DNA from 2 places in the Pseudomonas sp. S9 genome. Region 2 is predicted to be linked to the other one. Evidence: predicted binding sites of a transcription regulator. Region 2 holds the regulator's gene; the other holds the start of a gene.
What was found. The regulator LexA, encoded in region 2, represses DNA repair genes until DNA is damaged. The targets are predictions, from matches to a motif close to CTGTNTNNNNANACAG.
Positions count from the first base shown of each region.

Region 1: the regulator LexA is predicted to act here: its motif matches at 2,810-2,825, upstream of recN (DNA repair protein RecN).

Region 1 is NZ_AFFX01000005.1:325,882-341,896, forward strand. Features, by position in the region: gene PSES9_RS0112885 (outer membrane protein assembly factor BamE) at 1-504, opposite strand, end outside; partial or broken gene fur (ferric iron uptake transcriptional regulator) at 602-1,005, shown strand; gene recN (DNA repair protein RecN) at 1,112-2,785, opposite strand; gene grpE (nucleotide exchange factor GrpE) at 2,980-3,549, shown strand; gene dnaK (molecular chaperone DnaK) at 3,649-5,565, shown strand; gene dnaJ (molecular chaperone DnaJ) at 5,771-6,913, shown strand; gene dapB (4-hydroxy-tetrahydrodipicolinate reductase) at 7,047-7,850, shown strand; gene carA (glutamine-hydrolyzing carbamoyl-phosphate synthase small subunit) at 8,069-9,217, shown strand; gene carB (carbamoyl-phosphate synthase large subunit) at 9,256-12,477, shown strand; gene greA (transcription elongation factor GreA) at 12,474-12,950, shown strand; gene PSES9_RS0112935 (hypothetical protein) at 12,994-13,395, shown strand; gene yhbY (ribosome assembly RNA-binding protein YhbY) at 13,445-13,756, opposite strand; gene rlmE (23S rRNA (uridine(2552)-2'-O)-methyltransferase RlmE) at 13,858-14,481, shown strand; gene ftsH (ATP-dependent zinc metalloprotease FtsH) at 14,723-16,015, shown strand, end outside.
Region 2 is NZ_AFFX01000001.1:187,716-203,730, forward strand. Features, by position in the region: gene PSES9_RS0100930 (hypothetical protein) at 1-708, opposite strand, end outside; gene fadB (fatty acid oxidation complex subunit alpha FadB) at 1,187-3,334, shown strand; gene fadA (acetyl-CoA C-acyltransferase FadA) at 3,364-4,539, shown strand; gene PSES9_RS0100945 (DUF1653 domain-containing protein) at 4,667-4,915, shown strand; gene topA (type I DNA topoisomerase) at 5,019-7,631, shown strand; gene PSES9_RS0100955 (DUF6586 family protein) at 7,756-8,274, shown strand; gene PSES9_RS0100960 (hypothetical protein) at 8,351-8,584, shown strand; gene sulA (SOS-induced cell division inhibitor SulA) at 8,738-9,211, opposite strand; gene lexA (transcriptional repressor LexA) at 9,222-9,830, opposite strand; gene PSES9_RS0100980 (TetR/AcrR family transcriptional regulator) at 10,089-10,796, shown strand; gene PSES9_RS0100985 (L,D-transpeptidase) at 11,109-11,633, shown strand; gene nagZ (beta-N-acetylhexosaminidase) at 11,655-12,653, shown strand; gene PSES9_RS0100995 (S-methyl-5'-thioinosine phosphorylase) at 12,664-13,401, shown strand; gene PSES9_RS0101000 (RNA methyltransferase) at 13,493-13,960, opposite strand; gene PSES9_RS0101005 (YajD family HNH nuclease) at 14,017-14,388, opposite strand; gene PSES9_RS22855 (hypothetical protein) at 14,522-14,869, shown strand; gene PSES9_RS0101015 (cyclic nucleotide-binding domain-containing protein) at 14,969-15,442, opposite strand; gene PSES9_RS0101020 (S9 family peptidase) at 15,547-16,015, opposite strand, start outside.

The sequences.
Region 1 (16,015 bases), on a different contig from region 2:
AGCAGGCTCCGCACTGTCGACGTCATTCTGGATCTGCTCCAGGAGCGAGCCAGGTGCCGGTGGCGCTTCGTCAACTTGCGGCGTGTCCTTTTGCGGCTGCTCTTCTCTGCCGTCAGCAGGCGTGACTGTAGTCGCAGGCTCGTCGCCCATGATTTCCTGGTCACGGCTGACGCCTGGCATAAAGTCGCCGGCTAAGCCTATAAGCTGGTCGTTGTCGTCAAACATCAGACTCACGCGTTCTTGCAAACGCTGACGACCACCCGGTTGCATGCTGTACAGGTAATCCCAGCGATTTGCATGGAAGGTATCTGTGATCAGCGGGTTGCCCATGATAAACCGCACTTGTTTGCGGGTCATTCCTGGGCGCAACTGGTCTATCATGTCTTGTGTGACGACATTGCCCTGTTGAATGTCGATTTTATAAACCCCGGGGAATGAACAACCGGCGAGTGCGATGAGCCCCGTAAAGGTGAGGCTGGTCAGCAGGAGCTTGTTTTTTTGCATCGGTGCGTGACTTCCACTATCTTGGCTGGGCAACGTAAACCCCGATCATACCCGTAATAAGGGAAGCTGCGAAACCGCTTCCTCGAGAAAGCAGACCATGGTTGAAAATAACGAACTACGCAAGGTTGGCCTGAAAGTAACCCTACCACGGGTGAAAATCCTGCAAATGCTGGATTCTGCAGGTCAGCGCCACATGAGTGCAGAGGATGTCTACAAATCGCTGATGGAGGCGGGTGAGGACTTTGGTTTGGCCACTGTTACCGGGTGTTGACGCAATTTGAGGCCGCAGGCCTGGTTGATCGTCATAACTTCGATGGCGGCCATGCATTGTTTGAACTAGCCGATGGCGGCCACCATGACCATATGGTTTGTGTGGATTCTGGCGAGGTGATCGAGTTTGTCGACTCCGAGATTGAAAAGCGTCAAAAAGAAATTGTAAGCGAGCATGGCTTTGAGCTCGTAGACCACAATCTAGTGCTCTACGTACGTAAAAAACGTTGATAGATCTTCCGGGGCAACCCTGAAGCTCCTTGCCTGGCGCGATTTGTTCGCGTCGTGATGCAAAAAAGGCGACCCGTTGGTCGCCTTTTTTATGGACTGAGTGCACTCAGGCTTGGGCGCTGCTGACCATTTTTCGGGCGTGGGCGATGGATTTATCGGTCAGGTCGACGCCGCCAAGCATCCGGGCGATCTCTTCAACACGTTGATCGTTGCTCAATTTGCTCACTGCTGTGCGAGTGGCGTCATTGCCACGCGCCTTGTGCACGAACAGGTGCTGGTGCCCCTGCGCCGCAACCTGTGGCAGGTGGGTGACGGTCAGAACTTGCCCGCGATCGCCCAGGCGGCGCAGTAACTGACCGACGACCTCTGCAGTCGGGCCGCCAATGCCCACGTCAACTTCGTCGAATACCAGGGTTGGTACCCGTGACGTTTGCGCGGTGATGACCTGGATGGCCAGGCTGATACGGGACAGCTCGCCGCCCGAAGCTACTTTGGCCAGGGCCTTGAGTGGCTGGCCCGGGTTGGCGCTGACCAGAAACTCAACCTGCTCCAAACCGTTGACCTGCGGTTCGGGGCTGCTGCTGGCATGCAGCTGGATGCTAAAGCGTCCACCGGGCATGCCCAGGGTTTGCATTTCCTTTTGGACCGCCTTGCCGAGCTTGTCGGCACCTTTGTTGCGCAGGCGGCTGAGCTCTGCGGCTTTTTCCTGATAATGGCGCTCGAATGCGCTGAGTTCCTCGCTCAGGCGCTCTGCTGCCTGGTCGTCGGCGTTGAGGGTTTCGATTTCATCGAACAGCTGTTGCTGCATGTGCGGCAGCTGGTCGGGCTGGATCCGGTGTTTGCGCGCCAGTGTATAGATAGCATCGAGGCGTTCTTCAAGGGTTTGCAGGCGCTCCGGGTCGGCATCGAAATGATCAATAAAGCGATTGAGTTCGCCAACGGCTTCTTCGACTTGAATCTGGGCATTGGCGAGCATATTACTGGCTTCTGTCAGTGCCCCGGGCTGGCCCTGAAAACTGCTCAGGCGGTTGAGGCTGCCTGTGAGGGCTGACAGTACGTTGCCTGCGTCGCTCTCGCTGCAAAGCTCCAATACCTGGCGGCAGGCGCTGAGCAGGCTTTCGGCGTTGGTCAGGTTCTTGTGCTCCTGCTCAAGCTGCTCCAGTTCGTTGTCGACCAGGCCCAGGTTGTCCAGTTCTTCGAGTTGGTAGCTGAGCAACTGGTGGCGCGCGCGTTGTTCATCGCCGATGCTGGAAATGCGTTCCAGCTCGTTCCGGGTTTGTTTCCAGCGTTGCGCTGCCAGTGATACCTGGCGAGCCAGTTCCTGGCTGCCGGCAAACTCATCGAGCAGGCGGCGATGGGTTTCAGCCTTGAGCAGTGATTGATGTTCGTGTTGGCTGTGAATATCAATCAGTAGCTCCCGAAGGGCCTTCAGGTCGGCCTGGGGGCAGGGTGATCCATTGATGTAGCCACGTGAGCGGCCTTCTGCGGTGATCACCCGGCGTAAAATGCAGGGGCCGTCATTGTCCAGGTCGCGCTCTGCCAGCCAGGCGCGGGCCTCGGGGATATCATCAAGGTCGAAGCTGGCGAGTATGTCGGCCTTGTCTGCGCCGGGACGCACGACGCCGCTGTCTGCACGGTCGCCCAGGGTCAGGCCGAGTGCGTCGAGCATGATCGACTTGCCTGCACCTGTCTCGCCGCTGATTACGCTCATGCCGCGCTCCAGCTCTAGATCGAGATGTTCAACGATTGCGTAATTGTGTACGGACAGGTGCACCAGCATGGTGAGGTCTCCGAGGTGTTTGATATGGTTATTTATACAGTAGTTTTTTCGCTGCTGGCAATATCCTTGTGCGGCCTGTGTTTAATCTTGGTATTTGCGGGCGTTTTGCCCTTGAAGCAGTAAAAACCGCCCCCATATAAGGGGCAGAAGCGTGAATTAAGACTTACGCCGGTTATTTAGAGGAGAAATGAGGCATGGCTGACGAACAGACCCTGGATACGCAGATTCCCGAGGCAGAAGCAGCAGTGGATGCCACGCCGGGTGATGAGTTGGCTGCTCGCGTGCAAACGCTGGAAGAGCAGTTGGCTACTGCGCAGGATCAATCGCTGCGCATGGCTGCTGATTTGCAAAACGTACGCCGTCGTGCAGATCAGGATGTTGAGAAGGCACACAAGTTTGCCTTGGAGAAGTTTGCCAACGACCTGCTACCGGTTGTCGACAGTCTGGAACGCGGCCTTGAGCTGTCGAGCCCGGACGATGAGGCGATCAAGGCAGTGCGTGAAGGCATGGAGTTAACCCTCAAGTTGTTCCGTGACACGCTGTCGCGCTACCAGTTGGAAGCGATTGATCCGCATGGCCAGCCGTTCAACCCGGAGTTGCACCAGGCAATGGCGATGCAGGAAAGCGAGACCCTGGAGCCAAACAGTGTGATCCAGGTGTTCCAGAAGGGTTACCAGTTGCACGGTCGTTTGTTGCGTCCAGCGATGGTTGTAGTGAGCAAGGCGCCCGCCGCTCCGACACCATCAATCGATGAAAAGGCTTGAAATTATTTTTTAAGCCCCCATTAAACAACCAAGCGTTTTAGTGCTAGCGCAACTGTCTTAGAGCCAGTGCGCAATTATCAAAGTTTCGGGAGAGTAAACATGGGTAAAATTATCGGTATTGACCTGGGGACAACCAACTCCTGCGTCTCCGTTCTTGAAAACGGCAAAGCTAAAGTTATTGAAAACGCCGAAGGCGCGCGTACCACTCCATCGATCATTGCTTATGCAAACGATGGCGAAATCCTGGTGGGCCAGTCGGCCAAGCGTCAAGCAGTGACCAATCCGCACAACACCCTGTACGCGGTCAAGCGTTTGATTGGTCGTCGTTTTGACGAAGAAGTTGTACAGAAAGATATCCAGATGGTGCCGTACAAAATTGTCAAAGCTGACAATGCGGACGCCTGGGTTGAAGTAAACGACCAGAAAATGGCGCCGCCACAGATCTCGGCTGAAATCTTGAAAAAGATGAAGAAGACTGCCGAAGACTATCTGGGTGAAGCGGTCACTGAAGCCGTGATCACTGTTCCGGCCTACTTCAACGACAGCCAGCGCCAGGCGACCAAAGATGCCGGCCGTATTGCGGGTCTGGACGTCAAGCGCATCATCAACGAACCAACCGCAGCCGCTCTGGCCTACGGTATGGACAAGGCCAAGGGCGACCACACTGTCATCGTTTATGACTTGGGTGGTGGTACGTTCGACGTTTCGGTTATCGAAATTGCCGAGGTTGATGGCGAGCACCAGTTCGAAGTGTTGGCGACCAACGGCGACACCTTCCTCGGTGGTGAGGACTTCGATATTCGTTTGATCGACTACCTCGTCGACGAATTCAAGAAAGAAAGCGGCATGAACCTCAAAGGTGATCCGCTGGCCATGCAGCGCCTGAAGGAAGCTGCCGAGAAGGCCAAGATCGAGCTGTCCTCGAGCCAGCAGACTGACGTAAACCTGCCGTACATCACCGCAGATGCGTCCGGTCCTAAGCACTTGAACGTGAAGATCTCGCGCTCCAAGCTCGAGTCGCTGGTTGAAGACCTTGTTCAGCGCACCATCGAACCTTGCCGCATGGCGTTGAAAGACGCAGGCGTTGATGTCGGTGCGATCAACGACGTGATCCTGGTCGGTGGCCAGACTCGCATGCCGTTGGTACAGAAGTTGGTAACTGACTTCTTCGGTAAAGAAGCGCGCAAGGACGTCAACCCGGACGAAGCTGTTGCCATGGGCGCGGCAATTCAGGGTGCGGTTCTGGCTGGCGACGTCAAGGACGTGCTGCTGCTCGACGTATCGCCTCTGACCCTGGGTATCGAAACCATGGGCGGTGTGATGACTGCCTTGATCGAGAAAAACACCACGATTCCGACCAAGAAATCGCAAGTGTTCTCGACTGCTGATGACAACCAGAGCGCGGTGACTATTCACGTGCTGCAGGGCGAGCGCAAGCAAGCTTCGCAGAACAAGTCGCTGGGCAAGTTCGATCTGGCCGAGATTCCACCAGCTCCACGTGGCGTGCCGCAGATCGAAGTAACCTTCGACATCGATGCCAACGGTATCCTGCACGTAGGCGCCAAAGACAAGGCGACTGGCAAGACTCAGTCGATCGTGATCAAGGCTAACTCGGGTCTGTCCGAGGAAGAAATCGAGCAAATGGTGCGTGATGCCGAAGCCAATGCCGAGGAAGATCGCAAGTTTGAAGAGTTGGCCACTGCACGTAACCAGGGCGACCAACTGGTTCACGCAACCCGCAAAATGATCACCGAGGCTGGCGACAAGGCCACCGAGGAAGAAAAAGCGACTATCGAGAAAGCCATTGGCGAACTCGAAGTTGCAGTCAAAGGCGACAGCAAGGAAGAGATCGACGCCAAGGTGGCGGCACTCTCGGAAGCGACTGCACCACTGGCGCAGAAGATGTATGCCGAGCAGCCACAGCCTGGTGCTGAAGCCCAGCCAGAAGGCAATGATCAAGGCGCTGCCGATGACGTTGTTGATGCTGAGTTTGAAGAAGTTAAAGACAACAAGTAAGCGCAAGCTTGCTAGGCGCATCCTTGGTGGTTTCAACGATGCGTTAAGGCTCCAGCCGGTTGTGGCGTGAGTCACAACCTGTATGATCCGCCGCGCGGGAGCTTGCTCCCGCGTTGGCGTGTCTGGAGGGAATGATTTGCAAGGCGTTAATCAGAGACGCAGGTGCGATAGCTTTTTAACGATTTGTTCGAGGTGTTGAGGATTTATGTCTAAACGTGACTATTACGAGGTGCTCGGTGTTGAGCGCGGCGCCAGCGAAGCTGAGCTGAAGAAAGCTTACCGACGCCTGGCGATGAAGCATCACCCGGACCGTAATCCTGACGATAAAGTCTCGGAAGAAAAGTTCAAGGAAGCCAACGAGGCTTACGAAGTCCTGTCCGATTCGAGCAAGCGCGCCGCTTACGATCAGTACGGCCATGCCGGTGTTGATCCAAGCATGGGGGGCGCTGGTGCTGGTGGTGCAGGCTTTGGCGGTGCCAACTTCTCCGATATTTTCGGTGATGTATTCAGCGACTTCTTCGGCGGTGCGGCGGGAGCTGGCGGCCGGGGGCGTGGTGGTGCACAGCGCGGCAGCGATTTGCGCTACACCCTTGAGCTGGATCTTGAAGAAGCCGTGCGCGGCACTACCGTGACCATTCGCGTGCCGACGCTGGCAAACTGCAAGACTTGCGATGGCTCCGGCGCGAAGAAGGGCACGACGCCTGTGACCTGTACCACCTGTGGCGGTATCGGCCAGGTGCGCATGCAGCAGGGCTTCTTCTCGGTGCAGCAAACCTGTCCGCGCTGTAACGGCAGCGGCAAGATGATTACTGATCCATGTGATTCTTGTCATGGCCAGGGCCGTGTCGAAGAGCACAAGACCTTGTCGGTCAAGGTTCCGGCGGGTGTTGATACTGGCGATCGTATCCGGCTCTCGGGCGAGGGCGAAGCGGGCGCGATGGGTGGTCCGGCAGGTGACCTGTACGTTGTGGTGAATGTGCGCGAGCACGCGATTTTCCAGCGTGATGGCAAGCATTTGTATTGTGAAGTGCCAATCAGCTTTGCTGATGCGGCCTTGGGTGGTGAGCTTGAAGTGCCGACGCTGGATGGTCGGGTCAAGCTGAAGATTCCTGAAGGCACCCAGACCGGTAAGTTGTTCCGCCTGCGCGGCAAGGGCGTTGCCCCGGTACGTGGCGGTGGCGCTGGTGACTTGATGTGCCGTGTCGCGGTTGAGACACCGGTGCACCTGGATCGCCGTCAGCGTGAGCTGCTTGAGGAGTTCCGCAAGTCGATAGACGGGGACAGGTCGCACTCCCCCAAGGCCAATGGCTGGTTTGAGGGTGTTAAGCGTTTCTTTGGCGACCTGTAACTCTGTCGCTGGTATTGAAAAAGCTGCTTAATGTGCAGGTTTACCCAGTAAACTGCGGGTTAAGCGGCTTTTTCGTTTGAGCCGCATCCGCGCAGGTGCTGGCTCGTAGGTTTTCAGTTTGGAGTGGTTGGATATGCAACGTATTGCTGTGATGGGCGCCGCCGGGCGTATGGGTAAAACCCTGATTGAAGCGGTGTCGCAGGCTGATGGCGCTAGCCTGAGTGCTGCTGTCGATCGTCCGGATAGTAGTCTGGTTGGCGCTGATGTCGGCGAATTGGTTGCATTGGGCAAGATCGGCGTGCAGTTGTCTGGCGACTTGAGCAGTGTCGTTGATGATTTCGACGTGTTGATCGATTTCACCCATCCAACGGTCACCCTGAAAAACCTCGAAATCTGCCGCCAGGCCGGTAAGGCGATGATCATCGGCACTACCGGGTTCAGCGTCGAAGAAAAGCAATTGCTCAGCGAAGCGGGCAAGCAGATTCCCATTGTGTTCGCGGCAAATTTCAGCGTGGGTGTGAACCTGTGCCTGAAGCTGCTCGACACCGCAGCGCGGGTGCTGGGTGACGAGGTTGATATCGAGATCATCGAGGCGCATCACCGGCACAAGGTGGATGCACCCTCTGGAACTGCGGTGCGCATGGGCGAGGTTGTCGCCAGTGCGCTGGGGCGTGATCTGCAGAAGGTTGCCGTTTATGGTCGTGAAGGCCAGACGGGTGCCCGTGATCGTGAAACCATCGGTTTTGCCACTGTGCGCGCCGGTGACGTGGTGGGCGACCACACGGTCCTGTTTGCCGCAGAAGGCGAGCGTGTCGAGATTACCCACAAGGCATCCAGCCGCATGACCTTCGCCAAGGGCGCCGTTCGGGCAGCTTTGTGGCTGCAGGGCAAGCCGGCAAAACTTTACGATATGCAGGATGTTCTGGAGCTTAACTAGGCGCTTTGGCGGGGTCGGCAAAAAGTTGACTGTATCCTGAGGTTTTTAGCTCAAGTTGGGTGGACCAAAAATGCAGTTTCCTGTAAGCTTTCTGCTTTAGTGTGCCCACTAAAAGTTACGCAGAATGAATTCATAAAAAAAGCGGGATGACGGTTCACACGTCATCCCGCTTTTTTACAATCTGCGTTTGCTTCAAGCTTTGATTTTCGGAGGTTTTCTTGAGTAAGCCAGCCCCTAAAGCTGCCATTTTGGCCCTTGCTGATGGCAGCATTTTTCGTGGGGAGGCCATCGGTGCCGACGGCCACACAATTGGAGAGGTGGTTTTCAACACCGCCATGACCGGCTATCAGGAAATCCTTACAGATCCTTCCTATGCCCAGCAAATCGTAACCCTGACCTATCCGCATATCGGCAACACCGGCACCACGCCGGAAGATGCCGAGTCGAACCGCGTCTGGGCTGCTGGTTTGATTATTCGTGACCTGCCGCTGATCGCCAGTAACTGGCGCAACAAGCAATCGCTGCCTGATTACTTGAAAGAAAACGGTACTGTCGCAATCGCCAATATCGATACCCGTCGCCTGACCCGTATTCTGCGTGAAAAGGGCTCGCAAAATGGCTGCATCCTGGTTGGCGACGATGCCACCGAGGAAAAAGCCCTGGAGCTGGCGCGCAGTTTCCCAGGCCTGAAGGGCATGGACCTGGCTAAGGTGGTGAGCTGCACCGAGCAGTACGAATGGCGCTCAACCGTCTGGAACCTGAAAACCGACAGCCACGCTGAAGTGCCTGCCAGTGAATTGCCTTATCACGTGGTTGCCTTCGACTATGGCGTCAAGCTGAACATCCTGCGCATGCTGGTGGCTCGCGGCTGCCGTGTGACTGTTGTGCCGGCGCAAACGCCAGCCAGCGAAGTGTTGGCAATGAATCCTGATGGTGTGTTCCTGTCCAACGGCCCGGGTGATCCAGAGCCTTGCGACTACGCGATCCAGGCGATCAAGGAAGTCTTGGAAACCGAAATCCCGGTTTTCGGTATCTGTCTCGGTCACCAACTGCTGGCCCTGGCTTCGGGCGCCAAGACCCTGAAAATGGGCCATGGCCACCACGGCGCTAACCACCCGGTACAGGACCTCGATACCGGGGTTGTGATGATCACCAGCCAGAACCACGGTTTTGCTGTGGACGAGGCGACCTTGCCAACTAACGTCAGGGCGATTCACAAATCGTTGTTTGATGGCACGCTGCAGGGCATCGAGCGTACCGACAAGGTCGCGTTCAGCTTCCAGGGCCACCCCGAAGCAAGCCCGGGCCCGAACGACGTCGCGCCTCTGTTTGACCGCTTCATCGAAGCCATGGCCAAGCGCCGCTAAGCCTGCTGACTGTGACCAACGGATTCGAGTGAGTAAAAATGCCAAAACGTACTGATATAAAAAGCATCCTTATCCTCGGCGCTGGCCCGATTGTTATCGGCCAGGCCTGTGAGTTCGATTATTCGGGTGCTCAAGCCTGTAAAGCGCTTAAAGAAGAGGGTTTCCGGGTCATCCTGGTGAACTCCAACCCAGCGACGATCATGACCGATCCGGCGATGGCTGACGCCACCTATATCGAGCCGATCAAGTGGTCGACCGTGGCCAAGATCATCGAGAAGGAGCGTCCGGATGCGCTGCTGCCAACCATGGGCGGCCAGACTGCACTGAACTGCGCGCTGGATCTTGAAAAACACGGCGTGCTGGAAAAATTCGGCGTTGAGATGATCGGTGCCAATGCCGACACCATCGACAAGGCAGAAGACCGCTCGCGCTTCGACAAGGCGATGAAAGACATCGGCCTGGCGTGCCCGGTTTCCGGTATCGCGCACAGCATGGAAGAATCCTACGCGGTGCTGGAAAAGGTTGGCTTTCCATGCATCATTCGTCCGTCCTTCACCATGGGCGGCACCGGTGGCGGTATTGCCTACAACCGCGAAGAGTTCGAAGAAATCTGCGCCCGGGGCCTGGACCTGTCGCCGACCCGCGAGCTGTTGATCGATGAATCCCTGATCGGCTGGAAAGAGTACGAAATGGAGGTTGTCCGCGATAAAAAGGACAACTGCATCATCGTCTGTACCATTGAAAACTTTGACCCTATGGGCGTGCACACCGGTGACTCCATCACCGTGGCGCCGGCACAGACCCTGACCGACAAAGAATTCCAGATTCTGCGTAACGCCTCCCTGGCTGTCCTGCGCGAAATCGGCGTGGAAACCGGGGGCTCCAACGTTCAGTTCGGTATTTGCCCGAACACTGGCCGCATGGTCGTGATCGAGATGAACCCGCGCGTGTCGCGTTCCTCGGCTCTGGCCTCGAAAGCTACTGGCTTCCCGATTGCCAAGATTGCTGCCAAGCTGGCCGTCGGCTACACCCTCGACGAGCTGTCGAACGACATCACCGGCGGTCGTACGCCTGCCTCGTTCGAGCCGGCTATCGACTATGTCGTGACCAAGATCCCGCGTTTTGCTTTCGAGAAATTCCCGAAAGCCGACGCGCGCCTGACGACCCAGATGAAGTCCGTGGGCGAAGTCATGGCGATTGGCCGTACCTTCCAGGAATCCCTGCAGAAAGCCTTGCGCGGCCTTGAAGTGGGTGTCGTCGGGCTTGATCCCAAGCTGGACCTGAAGGACCCGGAAAGCGAAGGCACGCTCAAGCGCGAGCTGACAGTGCCGGGTGCGGATCGCATCTGGTATATCGGTGATGCTTTCCGTGCGGGCAAGACAGTTGAAGAAGTCTTTGCCCTGACCAATATCGATGAATGGTTCCTGGTTCAGATCGAAGACCTGATCAAGGATGAAGAGCGGATCAAGACCCAGGGGCTGACCAGCATCGACCGTGATGTGATGTTCAAGCTCAAGCGCAAAGGGTTCTCGGATGCGCGCCTGGCCAAACTGCTGGGTGTAACCGAGAAAAACCTGCGCAGCCACCGCCATAAGCTCAAAGTGCTGCCGGTGTATAAGCGGGTTGATACCTGTGCTGCCGAGTTCGCCACCGACACCGCCTACATGTACTCGACCTACGAGGAAGAGTGCGAAGCGAATCCGTCGACGCGCGACAAGATCATGATCCTGGGTGGCGGTCCAAACCGTATTGGCCAGGGTATCGAGTTCGACTATTGCTGCGTACATGCGGCCCTGGCGATGCGCGAAGACGGGTACGAGACCATCATGGTCAACTGCAACCCGGAAACCGTATCGACCGACTACGACACCTCTGATCGCCTGTACTTCGAGCCAGTGACCCTGGAAGACGTGCTGGAAATCGTCCGTGTCGAGCAGCCTAAAGGCGTCATCGTGCAGTACGGCGGGCAAACCCCGTTGAAGCTGTGCCGTGCCCTTGAAGAAGCTGGCGTGCCGATCATTGGTACCAGCCCGGATGCCATCGACCGCGCTGAAGACCGTGAGCGCTTCCAGCAAATGGTTGAGCGCCTGAACCTGCGTCAGCCGCCAAATGCCACTGCGCGCAGTGAAGACGAAGCCTTTGCGGCCTCGAAAGCCATCGGTTATCCGCTGGTGGTGCGTCCATCCTATGTATTGGGTGGTCGAGCCATGGAGATTGTCTACCAGGAAGACGAGCTGCGTCGTTATATGCGCGAAGCGGTTCAGGTGTCGAACGACAGCCCGGTATTGCTTGATCACTTCCTCAACTGCGCAATCGAAGTTGATATCGATGCGGTCAGCGATGGTGAGCAAGTGGTAATCGGCGCAATCATGCAGCACATCGAGCAGGCCGGTGTTCACTCCGGTGACTCGGCGTGCTCGCTGCCGCCGTACTCGCTGCCTGCGCACATCCAGGACGAGATCCGTGATCAGGTCAAGAAAATGGCCCTCGAACTCAACGTGGTCGGCCTGATGAACGTGCAGATGGCTGTGCAGGGCGAAGACATCTTTGTCATCGAAGTGAATCCGCGTGCATCGCGTACCGTGCCGTTCGTCTCCAAGTGCATCGGCGAGTCGCTGGCTAAAGTGGCTGCCCGGGTAATGGCGGGCAAGACATTGGCCGAGATCGGCTTCACCAAGGAAATCATTCCGCCGTTCTTCAGCGTCAAGGAAGCGGTCTTCCCATTCGCCAAGTTCCCGGGTGTCGACCCTATCCTTGGCCCGGAAATGAAGTCCACTGGCGAAGTGATGGGCGTTGGTGACAGCTTCGGCGAAGCCTTCGGCAAGGCTCAGCTGGGTGCCAGTGAAATCCTGCCAAACTCTGGCTGTGCCTTTATCAGCGTGCGTGATGATGACAAGCCGCAGGCGGCTGATGTTGCACGTGACCTGATTGCGCTGGGCTTCGAGGTTGTGGCCACTGCCGGGACTGCTAAAGTGATCGAGGCTGCAGGCTTGCCTGTGCGCCGCGTCAACAAGGTGACCGAAGGTCGTCCGCATGTTGTCGATATGATCAAGAACGATGAAGTTACCTTGATCATCAATACCACTGAGGGGCGTCAGTCTATTGCTGACTCCTACTCGATCCGTCGTAACGCCCTGCAACACCGGATTTGCTGCACAACCACCCTGGCGGCGGGTGCGGCGATCTGTGAAGCGCTGAAGTTTGGTCCCGAGAAGACCGTGCGCCGCTTGCAGGATCTCCATGCAGGAATCAAGGCATGACAAAATACCCAATGACCGTCCAGGGCGCGCGCGCCCTGGAAGAAGAACATTTGCACCTGACCAAGGTCGTGCGCCCCAAGCTGAGTGAAGACATCGGTACGGCGCGTGAGCTGGGGGACCTCAAGGAAAACGCTGAATACCATGCAGCTCGCGAGCAGCAGGGCATGGTTGAAGCGCGTATTCGTGATATTGAAGGCCGCCTGCAGAACGCACAGATTATCGATGTCACCACCATCGCGCACACCGGCAAGGTAATCTTCGGCACTACGGTTGAGATCGCAAACTGCGAAACTGACGAAAGCGTCACCTACCAGATCGTTGGTGATGACGAGGCCAATATCAAGCTGGGCAAGATTTCGGTCAGTTCGCCTATCGCTCGTGCCTTGATCGGCAAGGAAGAAGGTGATGTGGCCGTGGTCAAGACACCTGGCGGCTTGATTGAGTACGAAATTGTCGAAGTCCGTCATATTTAAGTCGGGCGATGCGCGTGCAGTGCCGCAAGGGGCTGCTTCGCGACTGAGTGCGGGGGCGATCAGTTGGTTGATCGCCCAGACCTTCTGGGTCGGCGGTATCTGGTTGCTGCAGTTCCTGGTGTTGCCCGCGCTGAGCAAATTGGGGCTGGCGCCATTGCTGGTCGATGATTTGGCGGCGACGCTCAAGCCATTGCTGCTGGGGTTGGCGGCAGTTTGTGCTGGATTGCAGGCGCTTGTGCTGGTGGCAGCGCTGGGCTTGCCTGCCTTGTGGCGCGATATTCGCGGGCAATTGCTGCTGACGACAATGCTGATGGTTTCTGGCTACTTTGGCGTGCACTGGCTCGGGCTGGAGGCGCCACGCTGGCAGCTGTTCAACTACATGGTGCTGGCATTCTGTGGCTTGCTGCTGGTGCTGCAGCCGGTGCCTGCCAGGCAGGGTGGGTGAGGTTCTACCCACCCACCGCAGGCTGCGGTGGGCAACCGGGCTCTATGCATCAACCTTGAAAGCGGCTGACGTTCGACAGGTTTTTATTCGCTTTTGGATTTTTGCGGTAGATCAACGCCATTTTGCCGATGATCTGCACCAATTCGGCGTTAGCTGACTTGCATAGCTCATTAATTGCGCTGATGCGGCTTTCGCGTTCGGTGATGCGAACCTGTACCTTTATCAGTTCATGGTCGTTAATCGCGCGTTCTAGCTCGGCCAAGACGCCCTCGGTCAAACCATTGTCGGCAATCATTACTACCGGTTTCAGGTGGTGGCCGATAGACTTGTACTGTTTCTTCTGCTCTTGAGTGAGCGGCATAATCTGATCCCTGCGTCTGATCTGGTGAAAATATGGCGCCCAGTTTACCCGAGCGCTGTAATGCTCGCCCAGAAATTCACGATTGTTATTAGAGGTGCCACGTGGCGCGTTCCAAAACCAGCCAGCGTTGGCTGAAAGAACACTTCGATGATCCCTACGTCAAAATGGCGCAACGGGACGGCTATCGCTCGCGTGCCAGCTACAAGTTGCTGGAAATCCAGGAAAAGGATCGAATCCTGCGTCCGGGCATGACTGTGGTCGATCTGGGTGCGGCGCCGGGTGGCTGGTCGCAGGTGACCAGTCGGGTGATTGGCGACAAGGGCACTTTGATAGCATCCGATATCCTGGAAATGGACAGCATCCCTGATGTGACCTTCATTCAGGGTGACTTTACCGAGGACGATGTGTTTGCGCAGATCCTCGATGCCATCGGTAATAATCCGGTAGACCTTGTGATTTCGGATATGGCCCCCAATATGAGTGGGGTAAGGACTGCAGATCAGGCTCGTGCAATGTATTTGTGCGAACTGGCTCTGGATTTGTCCGCGCGCGTGCTCAAGCCTGGCGGTGATTTCTTGATCAAAATCTTCCAGGGCGAAGGTTTTGATGCATACCACAAGCAAGTGCGCGAGATGTTTGAAAAGGTACAAATGCGCAAGCCGTTGTCTTCGCGTGACCGTTCGCGCGAGCAGTACCTGCTCGGGCGTGGCTATCGCGGTAATTAATCGGCTTGAGAGACTGGCGCTATGAAACCTAGGTCGGGCTTGCCAGTCTTAACCAAACCCAGGTATTACAAGGGTTTACGGATTGGGTTTTCGCGAGTCGCTGTTGGCGGCTCATAAAGGGTTACAGACAGTGCCTGCAAGAAAGGCGCGTTGTGTAGTAAGTTAGATCGGTACATAACTGGTCGTCATGCGAGGCATGCTCGCGCACGGGCTTGCTTCAGAGGGTAGGTAATTGAACGACATGGCAAAGAATCTGATCTTGTGGCTGATCATCGCGGCTGTCCTTGTGACCGTGATGAATAATTTTTCGAGTCCGAACGAGTCGAATAAGCTCAATTACTCTGAGTTTATCCAGCAGGTTCAAGAGGGCGAGGTCAAGCGCGTAACTGTTGATGGCTACATAATCAGCGGCGTGCATACCGATGGCAGCTCCTTTGAAACCGTGCGTCCGGCTATTCAGGACAATGGCCTGATCAAGGACCTGATCGACAACAAGGTCGATATCGTGGGCAAGCAGCCTGAGCGCCAGAGCATCTGGACCCAGTTGCTGGTCGCCAGCTTCCCGATTCTGGTCATCATCGCTGTGTTCATGTTCTTCATGCGCCAAATGCAAGGCGGTGCCGGCGGTAAGGGCGGGCCAATGAGCTTTGGCAAGAGCAAGGCACGCCTGCTGTCCGAAGATCAGGTCAAAACCACCTTTGCTGACGTTGCCGGTTGCGACGAGGCCAAGGAAGAGGTTAGTGAACTAGTCGAGTTCCTGCGTGACCCGGGCAAGTTTCAGCGTCTTGGCGGACGTATTCCGCGCGGCGTACTGATGGTCGGTTCGCCGGGTACGGGTAAAACCCTGCTGGCCAAGGCTGTTGCCGGTGAGGCAAAGGTGCCGTTCTTCACCATTTCCGGTTCTGATTTCGTCGAGATGTTTGTCGGTGTGGGTGCCTCGCGTGTTCGTGACATGTTCGAACAGGCCAAGAAGCACGCACCGTGCATCATTTTTATCGATGAGATCGATGCGGTCGGTCGTCACCGTGGCGCTGGCATGGGTGGCGGTCACGATGAGCGCGAGCAGACGCTCAACCAGTTGCTGGTCGAGATGGATGGCTTTGAGATGAATGACGGCATCATCGTGATTGCCGCGACCAACCGTCCCGATGTGCTCGACCCTGCCTTGCTGCGCCCAGGTCGTTTCGACCGTCAGGTGGTCGTGGGCTTGCCGGACATTCGCGGTCGTGAGCAGATTCTCAAGGTGCACATGCGCAAAGTGCCAATGGGGGAAGATGTCAATGCTGCGGTTATTGCCCGTGGTACTCCAGGCTTCTCCGGTGCTGATCTGGCCAACTTGGTCAACGAAGCCTCGCTGTTTGCTGCGCGAGCTGGCAAGCGCCTGGTTGAAATGAAGGAATTCGAGCTGGCCAAAGACAAGATCATGATGGGCGCAGAGCGCAAAACCATGGTCATGTCGGATAAAGAAAAGCTCAACACGGCATACCATGAGGCTGGCCACGCCATCGTGGGTCGCCTGGTGCCTGAGCATGAC
Region 2 (16,015 bases):
TTTTTCAATGTAATGCCACTTGGTGCCCACATTGTTCAGTGTTTTAGTGGTCTGGGCGGTGTTTTCGGGGGCCTGGCTGAGCGCCTTGAGGGTGGCGGCAAACTCGTTGACCAGCTCCTCCATGCTACGACTGTCGCCGCCGCCCATGAAGGTTGCCCCCACGGATGCACTGCGCGATGAGTAATCGACTGCAATAGCCTGCATCAGCAAGCTTTGCTTGCGGCTTTGCTGAATCAAGGGTGGCACGCTGTAGCCAGTTTCCTGCTGGATTTTGTTGTACAGCTCCTCGCTCAGCGCCATGATTTTTTGATTCTGCTCAGCCAGGTCTGCTACTGGTTGCAGGTCTGTATAGCCTTGCGTCTTGAGTGTCTCGACCAGATTCTTGAGGTTGTTCTGGTAGTCATTCCAGAGTCCAACCAACTGGCCGCTCAGGGCTTTGGAACTGTCACCGCTCAGGTCTTGCAAGGTGGCCAGGGCCTGGCTGGCGTTGCTGAGCGATTCATTGATCATCTGCGCATAGCGCTGGTCGCCCTCCATGTTGTTGTACATGTAGAAGCTACTGAGGTTTTTTTGACTGTCCAGGCGCATTTGATGGAGCGTTAGCAGGCTGTCTGCCGGGGCGGTTGCTGCCTGGCTGAGTGTGCTGACCAGAAGCAGGGCGGATACAAACAAGGTGCGTAGGGAAATGGCAAGCATTTGGCTTGTCATGCGGTGCTCCATAGACCCTTTGCTAGGGTTCGTTGTTGTTTTGGGTGCCAAGCCAAGGTGAGTCCTTGCCTGACATCTGCGGTCAAATGTACCGGGCCGCAGAGTGATTTGCCAGCCTGATCTCGCCTTGGCTTGCCTGGCTGTCGGTGCTGAATTATGCGCTAAAAGATTAGCTGATTATCCTTTGCAAGCCCCGCCGTAACTGGGTCTTTGCCTGTTTTAGAGGGCTTTTGCCAAACTGCGACCGCAGATCGACAATTGACAAGTTCAGTCTTTTCCCTGAATGTGTGCCGACCCAAATCAAACGGGCGTATGAATTGAGCGTTTGTTTGTCATAAACAACGCCTTTACTGCTCGAATATCGCGTCAGTGGGTGTGCCAGGCATTTTCACGCTACTCTAGACGGCTCAGCCGTGGAGCAGCTTGCTGGTTGGCTCTGATGTGTACTGTTTAGCTTCCATATCGTGGAGATCAGTTGATGATTTACGAAGGTAAAGCCATCACGGTTAAAGCTCTTGAAAGTGGCATCGTCGAATTGAATTTCGACCTCAAGGGTGAATCCGTCAACAAGTTCAACCGTCTTACCCTGAACGAATTGCGTCAGTCCGTAGATGCAATCAAGGCCGATGGTTCGATCAAGGGCGTGATTGTTACCAGCGGCAAAGACGTATTTATCGTCGGTGCCGATATCACCCAATTCGTTGAGAATTTCAAGCTGCCTGACGAAGAGTTGGTCGCGGGCAACCTTGAAGCCAACAAGATCTTCAGCGATTTTGAAGACCTTGGCGTTCCGACCGTAGCCGTTATCAACGGTATCGCATTGGGCGGTGGTTTCGAAATGTGCCTGGCCGCGGATTACCGCATCATGGCCACCAGCGCTAAAGTCGGTTTGCCTGAAGTCAAGCTGGGTATCTACCCGGGCTTCGGCGGCACCGTGCGTTTGCCGCGTGTAATCGGTACCGACAATGCTGTCGAGTGGATTGCCGCCGGCAAGGAAAACCGTGCTGAAGATGCACTCAAAGCTGGCGCTGTCGACGTCGTTGTCGAGGCTGACAAGCTGCAAGCCGCTGCGTTGGACCTGATCAAGCGTGCCATCAGCGGTGAGCTCGATTACAAGGCCAAGCGTCAGCCTAAGCTGGAAAAGCTCAAACTCAACGCAATCGAGCAGATGATGTGCTTTGAAACCGCCAAAGGTTTCGTTGCTGGTCAGGCTGGCCCGAACTACCCGGCGCCGGTTGAAGCGATCAAGAGCATTCAGAAAGCTGCAAATTTCGGTCGCGACAAAGCGCTGGAAGTTGAAGCTAAAGGGTTTGTGAAACTGGCCAAGACACCGGTTGCAGCAAGCCTTATCGGCCTGTTCCTGAATGATCAGGAACTGAAGAAAAAAGCCAAGCGCTACGACGAAATCGCAAAAGACGTGAAACTGGCTGCCGTGCTCGGCGCTGGCATCATGGGTGGCGGTATCGCCTACCAGTCGGCGGTCAAAGGTACGCCGATCATGATGAAGGATATCCGCGAAGAGGGTATCCAGATGGGCTTGAGCGAGGCTTCCAAGCTGCTCGGCAAGCGCGTCGAAAAAGGTCGCCTGACCCCGGCCAAAATGGCTGAGGCGCTTAACGCCATTCGCCCAACCATGTCTTACGGTGACTTTGGTCACGTTGATATCGTGGTTGAAGCTGTAGTTGAAAACCCGAAGGTCAAGCAAGCTGTGCTGGCTGAGGTTGAAGCCGTGGTTCGTGAGGATGCGATCCTGACTTCCAACACCTCGACCATTTCCATCAGCCTGCTGGCCAAGGCGCTCAAGCGCCCGGAAAACTTCTGTGGCATGCACTTCTTCAACCCTGTGCACATGATGCCGCTGGTTGAAGTTATCCGCGGTGAGAAATCTGGCGAAACCGCCATCGCTACTACCGTTGCCTATGCCAAGAAGATGGGCAAGACCCCGGTTGTGGTCAACGATTGCCCAGGCTTCCTGGTCAACCGTGTGTTGTTCCCTTACTTCGGTGGTTTCTCCAAGCTGCTTGAGTTCGGTGTTGATTTCACCCGTATCGACAAGGTCATGGAAAAGTTCGGCTGGCCAATGGGCCCGGCGTACCTGTCTGACGTTGTCGGCATCGACACTGGCCACCACGGCCGTGACGTGATGGCTGAAGGCTTCCCGGATCGCATGGCCGTTGAAGGCCGTACTGCGGTTGATGTGATGTACGAGGCAGATCGCCTGGGCCAGAAGAATGGCAAGGGCTTCTATGCCTACGAGACCGACAAGCGCGGCAAGCCGAAAAAGGTCGTTGACCCTAAAGCCTACGAGCTGCTCAAGGAAATCGTGCGTGAAGAGCGTGAATTGACTGATGAAGACATCATCAACTTCATGATGATTCCGCTGTGCATGGAAACCGTTCGTTGCCTCGAAGACGGCATCGTCGAAACCGCTGCCGAGGCCGATATGGGCCTGATCTACGGTATCGGCTTCCCGCCGTTCCGTGGTGGTGCACTGCGTTACATCGATAGCATCGGTGTAGCGGAATTTGTAGCCCTGGCCGATAAGTACGCCGATCTGGGCGCGTTGTACCAGCCAACTGAAAAGCTGCGTGAAATGGCCAAGAACGGCCAGACGTTTTTCGGTTAATCGCGCAACGATTTAGCGAGGGTAAAATTATGAGCTTGAACCCAAGAGATGCAGTGATTGTCGACTTCGGTCGCACCCCGATGGGGCGCTCCAAAGGCGGCATGCACCGTAACACCCGTGCCGAGACCATGTCGGCAAACCTGATTCGCGGCGTGCTGGATCGCAACTCGAAGATCGATCCGGCTGAAGTCGAAGACGTGATCTGGGGCTGTGTAAACCAGACGCTGGAGCAGGGCTGGAACATCGCACGCATGGCGTCGCTGATGACTCAGATCCCGCACACCAGTGCAGGCCAGACGGTTAGCCGCCTGTGCGGTTCTTCAATGAGCGCCCTGCACACTGCCGTGCAGGCTATTCAAACCGGTAACGGCGATGTATTCGTGGTTGGCGGTGTCGAGCACATGGGCCACGTAGGCATGATGCACGGCGTCGATCCGAACCCGCATTTGTCGCTGTATGCCGCCAAAGCGTCGGGCATGATGGGCCTGACTGCTGAAATGCTCGGTAAAATGCACGGCATTACCCGTGAGCAGCAAGATGCGTTTGGCGAGCGTTCGCACCGCTTGGCGCACAAGGCCACAGTCGCAGGCAACTTCAAGGATGAAATCATCCCGATGGAAGGCTACGACGAGAATGGTTTCCTCAAGGTTTTCGACTACGACGAGACCATTCGTCCGGAAACAACCCTTGAGAGCCTGGCAACCCTGCGTCCAGCGTTCAACCCGAAAGGCGGCACCGTTACCGCGGGGACTTCCTCGCAGATCACTGACGGCGCTTCATGCATGATCGTGATGTCGGCGCAGCGTGCCCAGGACCTGGGTATCCAGCCGATAGCCGTAGTGCGTGCAATGGCCGTTGCAGGTGTTGATCCGGCAATCATGGGTTACGGTCCGGTGCCTTCGACCCAGAAAGCGCTGAAGCGTGCTGGCCTGACCATGGCTGATATCGATTTTATGGAGCTCAACGAAGCCTTCGCAGCCCAGGCATTGCCTGTGCTCAAGGATCTCAAAGTGCTTGATAAGATGGATCAGATGGTTAACTTGCACGGTGGCGCGATTGCCTTGGGTCATCCGTTCGGTTGTTCCGGTGCACGTATCTCCGGTACCCTGCTCAACGTGATGAAGCAAAACAACGGCACCTTGGGTGTTGCAACCATGTGCGTGGGCCTCGGTCAGGGCATCAGCACCATCTTCGAACGCGTTTAATCGTCTAGAGATGTGAAACCGGGGCCATGTGCCCCGGTTTTTGTTTGTTCGCAAATCATCGAAGCAATACTGCGCTATCTTTTCAGGGGGCGCGCCGCGATAAATTTTAATTTAAGGATACACAGCGATGCAGATAAAACCCGGACTTTACCGCCACTACAAAGGCCCCGAGTACCGCGTTTTTGGTGTCGCCCAACATTCCGAAACTGAGCAGCAGGTCGTTGTCTATCAGGCGTTGTACGGTGATTATGGGCTTTGGGTCCGGCCGCTTGATATGTTTTGTGAGCGTGTTGATGTCGACGGAGAAAGCGTTCCGCGCTTTGCCCTGATTGAAGCCGAAGCGCCACTTTTTGACCAACCTCAAAGCACTCAGTAGAACACCTAAGCTTGACCTTGCCTTAAGCGCCACTATATATAGCGGTGCCAGACAAGGCGTCTGCTGCCTTTTCTTTTCTTCACATTCAGGAATTTTCTGATCCATGGGTAAATCGCTGGTCATCGTGGAATCCCCGGCCAAGGCCAAGACAATCAACAAGTACTTGGGCAACGAGTACGTGGTGAAGTCGAGCATCGGCCACATCCGTGACCTGCCTACTAGTGGTTCGGCAAGTGCGGCCAAAGAACCGGCCAAGCGCGGAAAAGCCGCTGCGGGCGAGGCTCCGGCTCTGTCACCGAAGGAAAAAGCCAAGCGCCAACTGGTTGCGCGCATGGGAGTCGACCCCGAACATGGCTGGAAAGCCAAGTACGAAATCCTCCCCGGCAAAGAGAAAGTCGTTGATGAACTGCGCCGCTTAGCCAAAGACGCCGACACCATCTATCTCGCAACCGACTTGGATCGCGAGGGGGAAGCCATTGCCTGGCACCTGCGCGAGTCCATTGGTGGTGACGACAGCCGCTACAAGCGCGTGGGGTTCAACAAGATCACCAAGAAAGCCATTCAAGAGGCATTCTCCAAGCCGGGCGAGCTCGATATCAATCGAGTCAATGCCCAGCAAGCCCGACGCTTTCTTGATCGCGTCGTGGGCTACATGGTTTCACCGCTGCTGTGGGCGAAGATCGCGCGCGGTCTATCGGCCGGTCGTGTGCAGTCGGTGGCGGTCAAGCTGGTGGTTGAGCGTGAGAAAGAGATCCGTGCCTTTGTCCCGGAAGAATACTGGGAAGTGCACGCTGACCTGGCCACCGACAAAAAAGACACCGTACGTTTTGAAGTCGCCCGTGAAAACGGCGCAGCCTTAAAGCCGCTCAACGAAGCACAGGCTACAGCTGCGCTGGAGACGCTCAAGTCTTCCAGCTACAGTGTCGCCAAGCGTGAAGACAAACCGACCAGCAGCAAGCCTTCTGCGCCCTTTATCACCTCGACCCTGCAGCAGGCGGCGAGCAATCGCCTGGGCTTTGGCGTAAAGAAGACCATGATGATGGCTCAGCGCTTGTATGAGGCTGGCTACATCACCTACATGCGTACCGACTCGACCAACCTGTCGGCTGATGCGGTGAGCATGGTGCGTGGCTTCATCGAGGATGAATTCGGCAAGAAGTACCTGCCGGAAAAACCAAACATGTACAGCAGCAAGGAAGGCGCGCAAGAGGCCCACGAAGCGATTCGTCCCTCCGACGTCAATACCAAGCCAACTCAGTTGAGTGGCATGGAGCGCGATGCCGAGCGGCTTTATGAGCTGATCTGGCGCCAATTCGTCGCATGCCAAATGCCGCCAGCGCAGTACCTTTCGACGACCGTTACCGTCGAGGCTGGGAATTTCGAGTTGCGCGCCAAGGGCCGGATTCTCAAGTTCGATGGTTACACCCGCGTATTGCCACAGCTGAGCAAGGCCGGCGATGACGCTGTGTTGCCTGAGATGAAGCAGGGCGAGGCGCTCAAGCTGATCAAGCTCGATCCTAGCCAGCACTTCACCAAGCCCCCTGCACGTTACTCCGAAGCCAGTCTGGTCAAGGAAATGGAAAAGCGTGGCATTGGTCGCCCATCGACCTACGCGGCGATCATTTCGACTATTCAGGATCGTGGCTACGTTGCCCTGCATAACCGTCGTTTCTATTCGGAAAAGATGGGCGACATCGTTACCGAGCGACTCTCTGAGAGCTTCTCCAATCTCATGGATTACGGCTTCACCGCCGGCATGGAAGAGAATCTCGATGACGTTGCCCAGGGCGAGCGCGAGTGGAAGAACGTGCTTGACGAGTTCTACGGCGATTTCAAGAAAAAGCTTGAAGTGGCGGCCGACGGTGACACTGGCATGCGTGCCAATACGCCGACCTTGACCGACATTGCCTGTCGCGAGTGCGGTCGTCCGATGATGATTCGTACCGCATCGACCGGGGTGTTCCTTGGTTGTTCTGGCTACAGCTTGCCGCCCAAAGAGCGTTGCAAGTCGACCATCAACCTGGTGCCTGGCGATGAAATTGCCGCGGACGATGAGGGTGAGTCGGAATCCCTGGTGTTGCTCGGCAAGCATCGCTGCAAAATTTGCGACACCGCCATGGATGCCTATCTACTGGACGAAACGCGCAAACTGCATATCTGCGGTAACAACCCGGATTGTGCGGGCTACGAGATCGAGACAGGCCAATACCGGATCAAGGGTTACGAGGGCCCGAGCCTTGAGTGCGATAAATGCGGCAGCGAGATGCAACTGAAGACCGGCCGTTTCGGCAAGTTCTTTGGTTGCACCAATAGCGCCTGCAAAAACACTCGTAAATTGCTGCGCAGCGGCGAGCCCGCGCCACCGAAGATGGACGCGGTGAAGATGCCGGAACTCAAGTGCGAGAAGGTGGATGACACCTACGTGCTGCGCGACGGTGCCTCGGGTCTGTTCCTGGCCGCCAGCCAGTTTCCAAAGAATCGCGAGACTCGTGCTCCACTGGTAATCGAGATCCTGCCGCACAAAGACGAGATCGACCCGAAGTACGAGTTCCTGTTCAGTGCGCCACAGAAAGATCCGGAAGGCCGTCCGGCAGTTATTCGTTACAGTCGCAAAACCAAAGAGCAATATGTACAGACTGAGGTCGATGGCAAGCCTACAGGCTGGAAAGCATTCTTTGACGGCGGTAAGTGGAAGGTCGAAGACAAGAAGCGTTGATCAGAGCAGCCGTGCAAGCCTTGGGGCCGGCACGGCTGGGCCTGTAGCTGGCCCAGAGTTGACCTGGCCGGGTCGTTCAGCCTGGTCGGGCGTTGATCGCTGATCTGTCGAGGAGTGGTGAGTCATGGCTAACGAGTTGTATACCCGCACCAACCAAAAAATCTTTTACGCGGGCCTGGCGCTGGAATCCTGGCGCAAGGCTGAAGAGTCGCGCGCGATCAATGCCCAGGGCCTGGTTCAGGCTGAGCGCGAAGCTGCGTTGTTCCATCTGTTCGGCGCTGTATTGGGCCTGTGTCACGAGATCGCCGGTTATTATCGCTTGGCCAACAGCCAGTCGACCCGGATTGAGGTTTTGCTAGATGTTTCGATGCTGGAGGCTGCGCCAAGCCCCGAGTTTTCCGAGTTGATTGAATTGGCAGCCAACCCTGAGACCTGGCTGGCGCAATTGCTCGAAGCCTACAAAAACCTGCACAAGCCGCCACAGATGCCACACAAGGCCAAGGTCGATCCGGCTACGCCTTTGATAGTGGCGGTCAGTATTGATCATGAGCCGGAGTTGCTTGAGCGTGAAACACTCGAGGCCTGGCGCAAAGATATCACTGCCTTGGCACGACGTTTCCGCGAAACGCTCAGCGAGTGGTAGGTCTTATTGATCAGCGGGCTAGGGTGAGGCTCCCGTCGGCTGCTACAATGCACCGCTAACGTGGAGACTCAAACCTATGCCTACTTCGTTTTTAGAAATCGTAGAACTACCAGATGGCCGTATCGCCTTGCGCCGTGCAGACGATGAGGAGGCGCTTGTAGTGCTGGATTTCTCATCAGACGCGAAGTCATTCCTGCAAGGTCAGCACGTAGAAGTAGCCAAGGCGATGCTTAATGTGGGTGTGCAAATGGCAGGTCGCCTGGCCGAGAATGATTTTCAGCATGAAGGCGAAGCGCGGGTTCTTCACTGAGTCAGTCGCATCTACCGCCCTGTAAAAGGCCCGTTAGTGCTCAATCAAGTCATCCTCTACCTGTTCGCCCGAGGCGACTGTCTGGCTCGCAGCCCAGCATAGTTGCGCAGGAGCAGGGTGGGGCAAGAAAAGGCCGTCCACCTTTCTGCGCATTCAGCCCAGGCTGATGTTCAGGCTTTGCGCAGCGCCTTCACGGGCGGCATTTTCAAGTGTCTGGCGCGCTGCACGCTCAAGTGGGTGAAACCAGCTGACAACGGTGTGGCTACGGCCCAGCTTGAGCGCTTCTTCTGCCAGATGCAGTGCGCTTTGCTCGCCGCGCGGGTGCAGTAGCAGGATGCGTTCACGGTTCAGACCGGCCTCGCGCAGCCAGCTTTGGGTCAGGTTGCTGGGCGGTGCAATCAGGGTCAGCCAGCGTTCGCTGTCATTTTCGCTGAGTTCACGCAGGATCGGGGCGAGCAGAGTCAGGCAGTGTCTCGTAGCGCCTCTGAGCGACAATTCGCTAAATGCCTGGGGTTGTTCCTGCCAGGCATCCTTGAGTGCTTCCTGCGGCAGTGCGGGGGCACTGGCAGCCATAAAAGCCTCGAACAGTGGAAGTTGTGTCTGGTTTAGCGGTTGAGACAGCTGCATAAATACTCCATTAGCGGCGGATGACGCCGACACTTAGCCCTTCAATAACCAGATCCTGCTCTTCGAGATTGACTTCTATTGGCGCAAATTCCGGGTTTTCGGCGATCAGCCAGACTTTGCTGCCCTCGCGCTTGAAGCGTTTTACCGTGACTTCGTCGTCAATGCGTGCCACGACAACCTGGCCATTGCGCGCTTCGCGGGTGGTATGCACGGCCAGCAGGTCGCCATCGAATATGCCGATGTCCTTCATGCTCATGCCGCGAACGCGCAGCAGGTAGTCAGCCTTGGGGTGGAAGAACTCGGGGTTGATGCGACATGAGTCCTCGATATGTTGCTGCGCCAGAATCGGCTCGCCAGCGGCCACTCGTCCGATGACGGGCAGGCCGTCTTCTTCTGCATTAGGTTCGAAGCCAGGAATACGAATGCCACGCGAGGCGCCGGGGGTCATCTCTATTGCGCCTTTGCGGGCCAGCGCCTTGAGGTGCTCTTCGGCGGCGTTTGGAGATTTGAAACCGAGCTTCTGGGCAATTTCCGCACGGGTAGGTGGGAAGCCGTTGTCTTCAAGGCATTGCTTGATGAAGGCGAGAATCTCAGCTTGGCGGGGCGTCAGCTTTATCATTGGGTTGGCTCTGTTTTTATATACAGTGACTGGAATTATATACAGTGAAAGCGGCTTGGCAATCATACTTTTGCAATTGGTTAATTTAATCGTGCTATTTTCTCTGTGCGGACCTGTTACTTGATGGCTTTGCTGGACGTCTTGCATAGACGTGATTCCTCAACCCTGAGGGTCGATGCAAAAGACAGCATTGCAATGCTTGACAATGCATAGAACTGAAACGTATGTTTCAAACAAGTGTTTGTTAGGTGATAGATAATGGCCCAGTCGGAAACTGTTGAACGCATTCTGGATGCTGCAGAGCAACTGTTTGCCGAAAAAGGTTTTGCGGAAACCTCGTTGCGTTTGATTACCAGCAAGGCTGGGGTCAATCTCGCTGCAGTGAACTATCATTTCGGTTCGAAAAAAGCCCTGATTCAAGCGGTGTTCTCGCGCTTTCTCGGGCCTTTTTGTGCCAGTCTCGAGCGTGAACTGGACCGTCGCCAGGCCAAGCAAGACACCCAGGCAACGCTCGAAGAGCTCCTTGAACTGCTGGTCGAGCATGCGCTTGCGGTCAAGCCGCGTAGTGGTAACGATCTCTCTATCTTCATGCGTCTGCTCGGCCTGGCATTCAGTCAGAGCCAGGGCCACTTGCGTAAATATCTCGAAGAAGTCTATGGCAAGGTGTTCCGCCGCTACATGATGCTGGTTCACGAGGCCGCGCCGCGTATCCCGCCGCTCGAACTGTTCTGGCGCGTGCACTTTATGCTGGGCGCCGCGGCATTCAGTATGTCCGGGATCAAGGCACTGCGGGCAATGTCGGAAACCGATTTTGGGGTCAATACTTCGATCGAACAGGTGATGCGCCTGATGGTGCCGTTTCTCGCCGCCGGTATGCGTTCGGAATCAGGCTTGAGTGATCCGGCTTTGGCGGCTGCACAGTTGCGTCCACGGGTAAAAAATCCGCCCGTCGCAGCCAAGGTTTGATGTCTTGGCATCCCTTGAAACCGGTCACGAGTGACTATGGTGCAAGCGACACGCGGAAATAGCCGTTGAAGGGTCAGCGCAGCGAGTCGAAGAATGTGAAAAAGCGACCGATTTTGCACTTCGTCATAGCGAACTAAATGAGCACTTGATTCGCTCTACCAGTCCTTCGGGGGGGCAGCAAGGGTTGCCCAGCTGAAGTTCGTCCAGCCTGAAGTCAGTGCGGATTATTTAGCGCCCTTATCTCTGGCTCAGTAGTTTTTTCAGAGGTTCCCGGGTGGGCTTGGCGGGGCTGATCCGCTAAGCTAGCTGCCCATGGCTACTCTTGATTTCATACATATCTCAATTGCCGATCAGCGCCTCTATGGTTTTGCTGATGGACGACTGTTGCTGCGCCTGCCGGTATCAACCGCACTTAATGGTGTTGGCGAGAAAAACGGTTCCGGCTGTACGCCCCGTGGGCGACATCAGGTGCGCGCTAAAATCGGCGCTGGCCTGCCGTTGGCTGCTGTATTGCGCGGCCGCCGCTGGACCGGGGAGATTTGGTCGGCAGCGCTGGCCGAAGCGTTTCCTGGGCGAGACTGGATACTGACCCGGATTCTCTGGCTCAGTGGCTGTGAGCCCGGACGCAATCGCATGGGCAATGTCGATACCTTCCGCCGCTATATTTACCTGCATGGCACGCCGGATACCGAGCCGATGGGAAGGCCGCTTTCCCACGGCTGCATTCGTTTGCGCAACGTCGACATTGAGCAACTGTTCCCGCAAGTGCCGGTCAACTGCGCGCTGGTGATAGATGAAGCACCGTGCCCTGACTGGGCCGCTATACCTCTTGATTAAGGATTTCTTGTGAGCTCACCTTTGCAAGGCTCGTTGATGCTCGACATTGACGGCACCTGGCTGACTGCCGAAGACCGCCAGATTCTGCGTCAACCGCAAGTTGGCGGCATGATTTTATTCGCACGCAATATTGAAGATCCGCGCCAGGTGCGTGAATTGAGTACGTCTATTCGGCAAATTCGCCCGGATTTATTAATTGCTGTCGATCAGGAAGGCGGTCGGGTGCAGCGATTGCGCCAGGGTTTTGTGCGATTACCTGCAATGCGTGCTATTGCCGATAATGCCAATGCCGAGCAGCTTGCCGAGTATTGTGGCTGGATCATGGCTGTCGAAGTGTTGGCCGCAGGCCTGGATTTGAGCTTTGCACCGGTGCTGGATCTCGATCATCAGCGCAGTGCCGTGGTCGGTAGCCGCGCCTTCGAGGGCGATGCGCAGCGTGCGACGCAACTGGCCAGTGCGTTTATTCGTGGCATGGGCCAGGCAGGCATGGCTGCAACAGGCAAGCATTTCCCCGGGCACGGATGGGCAGAGGCTGATTCGCACGTAGCAATTCCCGTGGATGAGCGCAGCCTTGAGCAGATCCGCAGCCAGGACATGCAGCCATTTGCCCAGTTGGGAAATCAGCTGGCCGCGGTGATGCCAGCGCACGTTATCTATCCGAAAGTCGATGATCAGCCTGCCGGTTTCTCACGCCGTTGGTTGCAAGACATCCTGCGTGGCGAACTTGGCTTCGAGGGTGTGATCTTCAGTGATGACCTGTCGATGGCGGGCGCCCATGTAGTTGGCGATGCGGCGTGCCGAATCGAAGCGGCGTTCAATGCCGGTTGCGACATGGGCCTGGTCTGCAATGATCGAGCAGCAGCCGAGTTGGCCTTGAGTGCCGCGCAGCGCCTCAATGTAGTCGCGCCTGACGGTTTGGGGCGGATGCGTCGCCAGGCATTCCCGGGCATAGAATACCGTCAGAGTCCGCGCTGGCTTGAGGCTATTGGCGCATTGCGCGCTGCACAGTTGGTTGAATAAGGATAACGAGATGACTGTCTACGCGATCATTGGTGGCACTGGCCTGACGCAGTTGCAAGGCTTGACCATTACCGCTGCGCTGAATATCGATACGCCCTTTGGTGCACCGTCCGCACCGGTGCTGCGAGGTGAATACGCAGGACGCGAAGTGTTGTTTTTGGCGCGCCATGGTCATCCGCATCGAATTCCACCGCACCAGGTCAATTACCGCGCCAATTTGTGGGCGTTGAAAGAGGCGGGAGCCCAGGCCATTGTTGCGGTCAACGCCGTCGGTGGTATCCATATGGCCATGGGGACCGGGCACTTCTGCGTGCCGCATCAGATCATTGACTACACAAGCGGGCGCGAGCACACCTACTTCGCCGGCGAGCTGGAGCACGTGACCCATATCGACTTCAGTCATCCTTATGATGAGGCGCTGCGCAGCAAGCTTTGCCAGGCATTGGCTGCCGAGCGCTGTGAATTCAGTAATCATGGGGTTTATGGTGCGACCCAAGGTCCGCGTCTTGAAACCATGGCCGAGATCGCCCGCATGGAGCGCGATGGCTGCGATATTGTTGGCATGACCGGCATGCCGGAAGCAGTATTGGCGCGTGAGTTGACGCTGCCTTATGCCTGTCTGTCGCTGGTGGTTAACCCGGCTGCCGGCAAGAGCAATGAGCTGATTACCATGGCCCAGATCGAGCAGGCGCTGGTCGAGGGGATGGACAAGGTCAAGGCCGTCCTGGCGCGGGTGCTGAGCGCCTGATTCGGGTAAAGGGTGGGCGCGCTTGGCGTTGCACACCCTGTCGAGTTGCCTGCCTGGTTAGTGCTAATCAAGCCCTGCGGTATTATCCGACCTAGAACTTTGGCCCGGATTTGGTGTTATTGCCCTTGGCCATGCGGTCGTAGAGCACTACATTCACCGTCGCCGCGAGATTCATGCAGCCTTGAGTGGGGATGTACACCACATCTTCGCACCAGGCGCGAATTTCCTTGCTGAGCGAGCCGTCTTCCGGGCCAAAGATATAGATCGCGCGGTCAGGATGGGTGTATTCCGGCAAGGCGTGGGCGCCATCAACCAACTCCACGGCCACGGGCGTGCACCCCAGCGGAATGATCTTCTGCAAGTCGTCGATATTGATCAATGGAATATCAAGATGCACGCGCTTGGTGTCGGTGACAAAGTCCTTGGCGCGGTCATAGCGGGTGCCGGTATAAAACACGCTGCTGACACTGTAGCAACCTGCAGCCCGCATGATAGAGCCTACGTTGTCGGGTGACTTCGGGTTGACCAAGCCAATGCAACTGTATCGTTTGTTCGCCACGGCCTGTGCCCTTTGCGCAAAAGGCGCTGATTATACGTGCAGTTGCGCGCCGGTGATTACTCTTTGCTTTTAAGCAGCGCCGCCAGGTCGGCAAATGGGTTGTGGGTGACCTGGGTTTTTTTCGGCGAGCCGGTCGATGACTCAGAGAAGTATTGCTGGTCGGTGTATCGCGAGTGCTCGTTGTCGTGGCAAAACAGGCAAAGCAGTTCCCAGTTGGAACCGTCCTGCGGGTTGTTGTCATGGTTGTGATCGCGGTGATGAACGGTCAGCTCGCTCAGGCGCTTGCCGGAGAACTCACGAGCGCAGCGACCACAGACGTGCGGATACATCTTGAGTGCCTTGTCGCGATAGCCTTCTTCGCGGCTGCGCTGGGCGTCAGCAAGGATACGGTCTAGCTTGGCGGTGGCTGGTGGCTTTTGCGAATTCATGGAGGTTGTCCGAGTAAGTGACCTTGGCTGTCAGTTTAGCGCCAGTGTCGCTCAGCGAGAACTGTCTTGATAACCTGCCGTCCAATGTCAGGCAGAGGCGCTAAACTGAGGTCGGGGATTATTGGAGGTTGCTATGCAAGGCATGAAACCCATTATCGGCGCTGTGGCGCTGAGTCTATGCGCCACGGCGGCGCCGGCGCTGGCACAGAATTACGGCACTCTCGGTTCCGGCAGTGGTTCGTCTGCAGGTGCACCGGGCAGCCCAACCCCACAGCCCTATGATCAACCGCGACTGCGTTCAACGCCAGGTGGTGCGCCAGCCAGTAGCCCACGCCTGCTTAACAATTCGGTTAACCAACCGATCCGCCAGCAAAGGCCAACCACCACCTTGAGCCCGGCGGACGAACCTATTCCCGAGCTTGAAGAGCAACTGCAGCGCAACCGCGAGGGGTTCAAGCAAGAGCAAAAGCCCGAACAGTAGGGTGGCTTACGCTTTTTTCAGTCACCGCTGGCCAGCGCGTTCAAGTACGTGCTTGCCCAGCTTCGCGTTGTCGCACCCTACGGAGTGGTTGTAACGCTCTCAAAGCTGCTGTTCCACAAGTTGACCGTCCACCATGCGCAAGCGCTTGGACATGGCCACGGCAATCGCTCGGACGAGTTTGGCGGCGGCCTTTGGCGATTCGTTGATCATTTTTTCCAGCGAGTCCCGTGATAGAACCACTAAGGTGCAGTCACTCACCGCCACGCAACTGGCTGAGCGGCGCTCGCCGTCGAGCACTGCCATTTCACCGAAGGCGCGCCCCTTGCGCAGCTTGGCGATTTCAACAGTGTCGCCGTTTGAATTGGTCTTGCAGACCGATACGGCGCCGAAATGAATGACGCACATAAAGGTGCCAGCCTCACCTTCGCTGCATATCAATTGTTCAGGCTCATACTTGCTGATGCTGAAATAGCCCGCCGCCGCCAGGACATCGGCAGGGTGCAAGCTATTGAACAGGCCGCTGTCGAGCAGCATGTCGCGTATTTCGTTGATCAGGTATGAGCGCTCAGTCATCGTCTTTCAAGGCCGTTTCCAGGTGGCTCAAGCATGCCAGTCCTGGCGTGGTCAAAGTTGTGAACGCCCGCACAGGCGGGTGCTCACAAGATATCTTGAGGCCGCTAGCCAAGCTGCAGAACCTTGAAGATAAAGGCGTATTCCAGGGCAACGTCCTTGAGCGCCTGGTAGCGACCGCTCATGCCGCCATGGCCCGCATCCAGCTCGGTCTTGAGCAACAACAGGTTCTGGTCGGTTTTGCTGGCCCGCAGCTTGGCCACCCATTTAGCTGCTTCCCAATATTGAACTCGACTGTCGTTGTAGCCGGCCACCACCAACATGGCCGGATAGGCTTGGGCGCTGACGTTCTCATAAGGCGCGTAGGCCTTGATGGTGGCATGCACCTCGGGTTGGTTCGGGTCGCCCCATTCATCGTATTCGGTGACAGTGAGCGGCAGGTCCGGGTTGAGCATGGTGTTGAGCACATCGACGAAAGGCACTTCAGCAATGGCAGCGGCGAACAGATCCGGGCGCTGGTTAAGCACCGCGCCCATCAACAAGCCCCCGGCACTACCGCCGCTGATGACCAGTTGT